Regions from separate parts of the Drouetiella sp. genome, predicted to be linked through region 2. Evidence: riboswitches for the same ligand, from Rfam matches in the RefSeq annotation. Region 2 holds a riboswitch; the other holds the start of a gene.
What was found. A riboswitch is a leader RNA that binds a small molecule or an ion and turns the genes downstream of it on or off. The one in region 2 is predicted to bind cyclic di-AMP.
Positions count from the first base shown of each region.

Region 1 (4,807 bases), on a different contig from region 2:
TTTGGTGTTGGTATTCATTACATGAGTACCAACACTGCCCAAAAACTTCAGTAGCTCTCTTCACCTGCCACCGAGTCATCCCAGGATTCTTTAGCTCTTAAAGCCAAAGCCGCATCACGAATGGCTTGCCATTGACAGAAAAGCTCAGCACCACTGATGTCGCTGGTTTTATAACGACGGATTGCCAGCTCTAACTCTTGGACAGTCTGAGGCACAGGAATTGTACAAACAGCTTCTACCATGGGATTACCTCTACGATTAAGCGTCGAAGGACTCAAGCAACTGCTTGAGGATATAGTCCCATTGTCGCTAATTTTGTCCAAATTTGTAGCCAAAAATACAGTATTTAACGAAAAAATATGTAGTAAGGGTCACATTCCAGTTTGAGTTTGCCCAATTTGAGTTCGCCCGACCGTTTCATTGGCTCAGCCCGCTAAATCAGGAAACACCTCCCGCACTGCGGGATGGATTAGCTTGTGAGCCTGAACATTTAGCCCTCCAGCCAAAGCCGGATCGATCGCCAAAGCATCTAGCCCTTTATCTGCCAGCTTCAGCACGTAGGGAAAGGTGCTGTTATTGAGGGCTTGGGTTGCCGTCCAAGGCACAGAACCCGGCATATTAGGAACGCCATAGTGAACCACCCCCGCCTCGACATAGGTTGGGTTTGTATGAGAAGTCGGGCGCAAGGTTTCAATACAGCCCCCCTGATCAACTGCCACATCTACAATCACTGACCCCGGACGCATCTGCTCAACGAGCGATCGCCCTACCAAAATCGGCGCTCTGCGACCCGGCACCAGCACCGCTCCTATCAAGAGATCAGCCCTCGGAACAACGGCTTCCACCTGAGACGTAGTGCTATAAAGCAGCTCCACCCTAGAGCCAAACAGAGTTTCCAAGTAAGCCAATCGCTCTAAATTGACATCTAATATTTGCACTTGGGCACCTAGTCCTACCGCCATCTTTGCTGCCTCAGTGCCCACAATGCCACCCCCCAAAATGACCACCTTACCGGGCTGTACTCCTGGCACTCCTCCCAACAGCACCCCTCGTCCCCCTTGCTGGCGTTCAAGATAGCGTGCCCCAAACTGCACAGACAGCCGTCCAGCAATGATACTCATAGGCGTGAGCAATGGCAGACTCCGGTTTGGCAGCTCCACCGTCTCGTAGGCGATCGCCGTCACCCCTGAGCCAATCAGAGCTTCAGTCAGGGGACGGTTAGCCGCTAAGTGTAAATAGGTAAAAAGCAGCTGATTCTTTTGAATGAAATGATACTCTTCGGGTAAGGGTTCCTTGACTTTTACAACTAGCTCTTGATCCCAGGCAGTAGCGGCATCATCAACAATTTTTGCTCCGGCTTGCAAATAGTCTGCATCTGTAAAACCTGCACCCAATCCGGCGGAAGTTTGTACGTAGACAGCATGATTGCGATCGGTCAAACCCCTGACGCTGCTTGGACTCAGCCCTACTCGAAATTCTTGATCTTTCGTCTCTTTAGGCACACCAATTTTCATAAAACCTCACTGTCGATCAGGATTATTTGAGAGCCAACCCTCCTCATATCTTTAACTTAAATCTGTAAGCAAGATCGTTATTCATAAGCAATGCTCAGAGAAAATTAAGTCTTAACCAGTTGACTAACCCTCAATCCAGTGGTAATTTTGGCTATGTCAATGCAAAAAGTCAGCCTAATTTGAATTCGTATCTCCACCTGCTTCATCAACCGACTTGTCCAGACTTACTGAGACAGATTGAGTCATAAGCAGTTGAAAGAGAGGTTCAAAGCGGAGGAACCATAACTTGGGGCGCATTCTCAAGGAACTGGAAAAGATAAGGTAGGTTTTAGCTGAATTCAGCTACTCGACTTCGCTTTTTTAGAAACCTGAAAAAGGGTACCTCTCAACCCTAGCCCGTCAGCTAACTCCGTCGGCACTGAGAGGAGACTGAAGAATCAGAATTTTTTTAACTGGTTTGCTTCGGTATCCTCAGGCTTGTGTGGGTCATTTGTTTCTCTGATTCTATCCAAATCGGCAGGGCAAATGCTGTACGCGATCGCATTAGACTTTGAGGAGACAATAGATGACCTTTAGATCTGGTAATAGAGTCAGGGTGTTCGGCATTTAACCCGGTTGCGGAGCATTGCCTCTTTTTAGGCGCTCTCGTTTTCAACCAGGTATTGTTACGACTTCAAGGGGAAAGGTGAAATGTTCGACGGCTTTAGACCTACGAATATTCATTCTTAAGGAAGTCACCTTCAGACTTCTACGCTTGTACTGTGATTAAGTTGTGGCTCAAGGCTAATGCCATGAGCCGAGTTTTACATCCTTACAGATTGAGACATCTGTCAATGTGCTGGAGTTTCTGTCCTCGTTAGTTAGAGCGTGTGAAATGGACTTGTTAGAGTATCAAACCAAAGAGCTGTTCCGCCAGATGGGCATTCCTGTACTGCCCTCTCAAAGAATTGCCCGACCTGCCGATGTCAAAGAGCTGAAGATTCCCTACCCTGTTGTTCTGAAATCTCAGATTCACAAGGCAGGACGCAGCAGAATCAGCGGAATTCGGTTAGCGGAAAACACCATTGACGCAATAGCATCTGCCCAAGCCATTTTTCACCTGCCCATCATGGGTCAATATCCAGAGGTTTTGTTGGCAGAACCGAAGTACGAAACTGACTTAGAATTCTATCTGGCGATCGTGCTTGACAGCGCAACTCGTCGTCCGCTGCTGCTGGGTTCTCAGCACGGAGGACTTGACGCTGAACCAAAGCTAGAGCATATTCAGCGAGTTATCGTCGATCAAGAATTTTCTTCTTTTTATGCACGCCGCCTAGCCCTGAAAATGGGGCTTAAAGGAGCTTTAATTCAATCGGTCAGTGCTGTGATTGAGAAAATGTATCAGCTATTTGTACGTCAAGATTTAGACCTATTAGAAATCAATCCTTTGGCTGTAACGGCAGAAGGTGAATTAATGGCGCTAGACGGCAGGGTAACCATAAACGATGCAGCCTTGGGTCGCCAAGACGATCTGGCATCTATGGTCGCCAACAGCCGTGACCAAGCCTATCAGGCTCAGGCATCTGTTTCCTCAAGATTGACCTGTCGATTTAAGCAAGTGGAATCTAATGGAAGCATAGGCATAATTTCTGCGGGCGCTGGCCTGATAATGACCACTCTAGATTTGTTGAAGCAGGCTGGAGGCAAGGCAGCAAGCTTTGTTGATTTAGGGGAAGCCTATCGATACTGTTTGCCGCAGCTTTCGTTCGCTGAGCATTTCGAGCAAAGTCTGTCGCTCATGGCTCAAGACAAATCGCTGAAGGTGGTGCTGATTAACCTCGTGGGCAGTTCAATTTCCTGCCTTCAAATCGCCGAAACGTTTGCTAACCACATCAGGCGGTACTCTTCGCAGCCTTCCCCTGTGTTTGTTCTGCGATTAGTAGGTGCTCAGTTCTATCAGGCTCAAGAACTCCTTATGCCGATGGGTATTTCGGTAGTTGAGCGGCTAGATGGAGCCATTGACCAAGCAGTCGCCTTGACGAAGGCTCAACCCATTAGGGAACTCAATCCCTCTAGCTCTCGATTCAGAGCTTAGCTTTAAGGGGTTTTGCTGAATACCTTCTGCTTCACGCCCGCCTATATCTCAGACTCTCCTTTTCTCGATCGTAAGACACGTTAGCCATGGATTTCACATTCAACAGTCGGGTAATGGTGATGGGTATTGCAGAACCTCTCAGTTCTGTTTATGTGCCCATCATGACAACCTATGGAACCCAAATTGTTGCGGGTATAAGTGCGGGGCGGGGTGGGCAGATGATCTGCGGTATTCCTGTGTTTGATATGGTCGGTCAGGCGCTGGCGCAGAGAGGTTTGGTGGAAACCGCTATTCTCTTGGTGAAACCTTACGAGGTCTTAGACGCGGCGCTAGAAGCGATCGCTGCCGGAATTCGCCAGCTCGTTATCATCACAGAAGGGGTGCCGCCCCTAGATATGGTGTCTTTGGTGCGCAAAGCTGAGATTACCGAGACTTTGGTGGTCGGGGCAAATTGTCCAGGCATCATTGTTCCAGGACAAATTCTGCTAGGAACCCATCCGCCTGCTTTTTATATGCCAGGGCACGTGGGAGTTATAAGCCGTAGTGGAGCTTTGGCGTACGAAGTCGCTTGGGAACTGACTCAGGCAGGGCTAGGGCAATCGATCGCCGTGGGAATCGGGGGCGATCGGATTTCGGGGTCTTCTTTTCAGCAATGGCTGCAAATCTTGGAAGAGGATGAGCAGACCGAGGTGATTGTCCTAGTGGGCGAAATGGGATGCGAGGGTGAAGAGACAGCGGCTCATTATGTTGCAGAAGCGATCGATAAGCCCGTGGTTGCCTATGTTGCGGGGCATAGGCTGCCCAATCCTTCAAGCGTTGGCGCTTCCCGGCTAGCCGAGCTGCACAATAGCCCAGGTTCTACTGAAGGCAAGATTGCAGCTTTTCAACAGGCCAACATTCCCTTAGCCGATCGCCCTTCTCAGATTCCGAGTTTGGTTAAACGGGCAATGTGGGCTGTCCAACGCTAGATATAGCAGTCGCCAGTTTGCTTAGAACATTTTGCTTAGAACATTTAGGGTGGGGCACTTTGCGCCCCACCCTAAATGTCCCCCCGCCCTAACCGCCTTGGCGGTTGCTACAGAACGCTAGATAGGCTGTTCAGCGTAGCCATATTAAGAGGCAGATTGTCGCCAGATGCCGAAGACAGAGGTGTAGCCATGCAGAAATGTTGTGTTGCCTACAGGACCAATCTCTCCATTGCAGAAAAACCCGCTTAACG
Region 1 is NZ_JCACIN010000115.1:105,689-110,495, forward strand. Features, by position in the region: gene AC5JMP_RS26180 (hypothetical protein) at 48-242, opposite strand; gene ald (alanine dehydrogenase) at 426-1,514, opposite strand; cyclic di-AMP (ydaO/yuaA leader) riboswitch at 1,755-1,947, shown strand; gene AC5JMP_RS26190 (ATP-grasp domain-containing protein) at 2,389-3,588, shown strand; gene AC5JMP_RS26195 (succinate--CoA ligase subunit alpha) at 3,675-4,556, shown strand; gene AC5JMP_RS26200 (FIST signal transduction protein) at 4,701-4,807, opposite strand, start outside.
Region 1: it holds a riboswitch for cyclic di-AMP, as region 2 does, so the genes downstream of both, AC5JMP_RS26190 (ATP-grasp domain-containing protein) here and ntrB (nitrate ABC transporter permease) in region 2, are expected to answer to the same signal.

Region 2 (4,807 bases):
GTAAACGACCATTAGCCGCAACTGCTGCCAAGCATTGCTGGTGCTGTTGCCATAACGCGCTTTTTCATACCAGGCGCGCAGCATTCCAAAGAAATCGCTAGCAATGTCTGGATAGTGAAATAGAATATCAACTCCATCTAGGGCTAACACCAGCGGCGCATTCATCTCAGGGAGTAAGCAGCTCTCAAAGTAGCGCGTGCAGTTGTAGCTGCTGCCGAAGATGGTATCCCAATGATCATCAACCTGATGTGGAAGCTGAAGGCTTTGGGTGATTACTGCACAGAACCAGCGCAGAAACCGATCGAGGTTAGACAAGACGGCTGCATCAGCAAGATGTAGGCTCAAGACGGTACCAGAAAGCTGCTTGTCTTGTGCCCAGGCAAGGGTTCGAGTCATTAGCGAAGTTTTGCCAAACTGTTGAGGCGCTCTAATTCGAATTAAAGCGCCGGGCTGCATGATTTCTTCACAGACTAATTGCTCAACGGGAGGGCGATCGATATATAGGCTTGAGTCTAGCGATAGCTGTCCTTGCAGCGGCTTGCGGAGAAGACTTTGGGCGATCGTGTCGGGATCAAGGCTGATGTAATCATTCGGATTAAGGCTAAGGTTAAGCGCATTAAAATAAAGCTCTAGCGTCTGGCGATCGACTGCAAGGCGCTTACGCCGCACCTTCGTGATTGTATTGGGACTCAGGTCAGTTAGTTCTCCCAACTGCTCTAGCGTGTGGGGCTTGCCTGCATTGCTTTGCTCTGCCAGACGTTGTTCAGCAGCCTGAAGCCGCTGCCAGCCTCTAGAGCTAAGGATAACGCCTCGTTTGCGCCGCTGTGATTGCAATTGCTGAACCACCTGTAATTGTTGAATCATGAGATTTTAAAGTTAGATTAGCTCAAGTAGTGCCTGTCGCAGACGCGAGCTATGGCAGCAAGCGGCAAGTCATTAAAACTGAAGAACTGAAAAGTTACTGAATCTCCTGCACAGAATCAGCAGATTACAGGATGAATAAATTAGTGTAAGGAGTCGATGTATAAAATTTCCCGTGCAAGGGAACTAGGCTTTTTGTAGCTTTGTGTCATAGAACTATGACTGGAAACTAATACGAAACTTCAAAAAAACTTAGCTTCTAGAATGTACCTTGGCTGTGCAAAAGTCATGATCCTGATTGGTTCTAAAGCTTCCTCAGGTTAAGGTTCTGCAACTTAAACTAGATTGCCATTGATGTGTGTTATCTTGCCTTCTGACGTCACCTGAATTAGTTTGTCTTAACTTGTGTCTGTTTACGAGTACGGATTACAAAATTAGAATTTCATATGCTCACTTTAATACTGAGCTGCGCAAGTTATGAAACCGCCAAATGGCTGAATTTGTTCTGCACTGCCACTTCCGCGCTACTCACAGAGTTTGCTTTAAATTCGATCGGCGATTTAATTGCTGCTTAGTCAGAAGTTTTGAGCGAGTTAAGCCGCTTAATGAACCATCGCTTTGATAGTTCTCCTCGTTACTCAGATTGTGGATAGTCCTAAGGGGTAAGAATTTTTTGTTGCGTCGGCAAAGCCGACGCAACAAAAAATTCTTATCTAAATACCGCTACCAGATTATGAATTAGATTGTTATGGGGCGATTGATCTGCCTTCCTCATACTTCCTCATACTTCCTCATACTGCCTTACTCTCTACTCCACCCAGCGATCGCCAATTATGCGAAAGAGTGAACCCTTGAGACTTCGTTTGGCTGCTTGAAGACCCAAGAGTTTTGGAAGGTTATGGCTCTAATTTCCACCCTAAGATACAGATAATTACTCCATTCCGAACTTCACTGATACCACTGCTGTAATGTCTTTGTCGATCGATGAAGTGTCATAAATCCCCGAATCGCTGACATCTGTTGAGTTACGAGACGTGATTTGAAACACCCCCGTTTCAGCACTGCGCACTGCTCCCACCCGATTCCCCGTGCTTTGAGCGATCGCTTCTGCTCTAGCCTTAGCATCCTTAGTCGCTTCAGCCACCATCTCGATCCGCACTTTTCCCAACTGCGTGTACAGATATTGCGGCGGCTCGGAAGTTAGGGAGATACCCTCGTTAATCAAGTCAGTTGCTTGTTGAGAAAGCTGAGTAATGCGATCGACCTCACTAGAGCGAACTTCCAACCGCTGACTCAGGCGATAGGCGATCGTTTGTCCTGTCTCCCGTCCGTTAGCAGCAACCTCTGGAATCGCATAGGTTTCGATCGCGTTCAGCGTGATTGCATCATCGGGCACCTGCTGAGCTTTCAGGTAACTTTGCACGCGCTCCGTCTGACGCTTTAGCTCTTGGTAAGCTGCCTGAGCTGTGGACTGTTGGCTAGAGACAGAGGCTCGCCAAACCACATAATCCGATCGAATCGGGCGTTTGGCAGATCCTGTGACCATTAGCGCATCGTTAGATTGTTTAAAATTACGGATGGCGTTGGCTGCCATAAAGGAGCTGACGACCAGAGCAAGGGATAGGGCAGTTAATCCGGCAAAGAGTTGCGGGAAGCGATCGCGGGAAGGTGAATCTTGCATATTTTGGGTGATATAAATCTTGTGCGAAATTGCGAAATAAAAACTCGCCTATAACTTTTGTGTCATAGGCTGGTTTCTAGAGCTGGTTGTGTGGCAGCGACAGCTCTAGAAGCTTGATGAGCTGTTGTGTGAACAGATTTGCGAAGCGGTGATGCAAACCCTACTCAGGCGTTCTGTGAGTCGGAGTAATGACTACCGTTTCAAGGTCAGCTATTCCTGACGCGATCCCCTGATTTTCGAGGGCTATTTTGAGGCATTTGTTGGCATCGAAAAGGATTGACGATTCTCAGGAAGGGGTGATAGCCTGATTAGAACCCATAGTCAGTCAGCCTAATCTGTTGTTTCGTCAGCAATGATGACGAAATAAAGAGCGGAGGAACCAAATCTTGGGGCGAATTTTCCAAAAGGCAAATGCCTTCTGGAGGAAGGGCACCTCTCAGCCCTAGCCCGTCAGCTAACTCCGTCGGCATTGAGGGGAGACTGAAGAATCAGCTTTTTGTTGCTCGATTGCCTTCAGTGTCCTCGGGTCTGGTTAAGAGCGATTTCTGCCACATCTCCCATCTAGGGTTTTGTGGAGCTCTGTTTATGTACCTGCCTCGCCTACTCAGGAGGAATTGAATGCTGCAATTTAATACTATGGCGATCGCCATAGCGGCTCAGGCTGCATGGCGTAAGTCTATTCGCCCGACTTTGTTTCAGGACGTTGTTTTACTGCCGCTCTTGGGGATTTTGGGAGTCCTTTTGCTATGGTGGTTTGTCGCTGCGTTTGTGTCTGAGCTGTTGCCTACGCCGCTGGAGGCGCTGCTAGCGAACCTCGACTACATCACCCATCCTTTCTATCGACGTGGCCCTGGAGACTTGGGCATTGGCTGGCTGCTGCTGGCAAGCTTGCGGCGCGTGTTCCTAGGATTTTTGCTGGGATCTCTGGTGGCAATTCCAGTCGGTTTTTTGATAGGTATGTCGCGCAAAGCTCTGCTGGCAATCAATCCGCTAATTCAGATTTTTCGACCTGTCTCTCCGGTTGCCTGGTTGCCGATCGCCCTAGCAATTTTTAATCTGGCGAATCCTTCAGCTATTTTTGTCATCTTCATTACCTCGCTCTGGCCCACCATCATCAACACAGCTCTGGGAGTGTCCAGCGTATCCCAAGACTATCTAGATGTGGCGCGGGTACTGGAAATGTCGCGCTGGCGGCAGATTACCAAAATTATTTTGCCAGCAAGCTTGCCCTATATTTTCACGGGGTTACGGATTAGCTTGGGCATCGCATGGCTGGTGATTGTTGCCGTAGAAATGCTGACGGGCGGCATTGGGATTGGCTTCTTTGTCTGGGACGAGTGGAGCCGCCTGAACCTAAACTCGGTCTTTCTGGCAATTCTGGTCATTGGCAGTACGGGTCTGGTGCTGGACTATCTTCTGGGGCGGCTACAGGTTCTGGTAACGCATCGATCGCCCTCGTCTACATAATTCTGTAGCCACTCGATTCTCCAAACTTTACAGCAATTTTCAATTGCATAAACCACAGTTATTTTTGTAGAAGCCTCGCGGAGCGAGGCTTCTACAAAAATAACCCATACTTAACCAAGCGCAAAGCGCTGTAAACCCATAAGAACTAAATAAGTCGAGTTTCTATGCATAACCTGAGCCGACGATCGCTTCTCTATGGCTTGGGCGGATTTGCTGCAACCAGCGCCCTCGCAGCTTGTAGTCTGCCGTCTGGGACATCTGGTGGAGTCATCACCCAAGCCGATATTGATCCCGTGGTCGATGCCAAAAGCCTGGAAAAGCCCAATCTAAACATTGGTTTTGTGCCTGTTAATGATTGTGCGCCGTTTGCGATCGCCTACGAAAAAGGTCTGTTTCGCAAGTATGGACTCAACGTTACCCTTAGCCGCGAGGCAAGCTGGGCAACATCGCGAGATGGCGTGATTTTTGGTCGGCTGGATGCATCTCCAGTCGTATCGGGAGCCGTAACCAACGCCCGCATTGGCGCAGAGGGCGCACGCCATGCGCCCCTCTGTGCAGGCATGACCATCCATCGGCACGGCAACGCCATGACCATGAGCAAAGCCATGTGGGAGGCGGGATTGCGCCCCTTGCATGAGTACAATGGCGACATGGATAGCTTTGGGCGAGACTTCCGCCGCTATTTTGAAAGCCTGCCGCCAGAGCGTCGGGTCTGGGCGGTAGTGCTTAGCTCCTCGATCTATGAATACTTTGTCCGCTACCTGTCTGCTGCAGTGGGGGTGGATGTACTGACCGAGT
Region 2 is NZ_JCACIN010000002.1:70,638-75,444, forward strand. Features, by position in the region: gene AC5JMP_RS00790 (AAA-like domain-containing protein) at 1-864, opposite strand, end outside; gene AC5JMP_RS00795 (SIMPL domain-containing protein) at 1,793-2,542, opposite strand; cyclic di-AMP (ydaO/yuaA leader) riboswitch at 2,860-3,026, shown strand; gene ntrB (nitrate ABC transporter permease) at 3,161-4,009, shown strand; gene AC5JMP_RS00805 (CmpA/NrtA family ABC transporter substrate-binding protein) at 4,159-4,807, shown strand, end outside.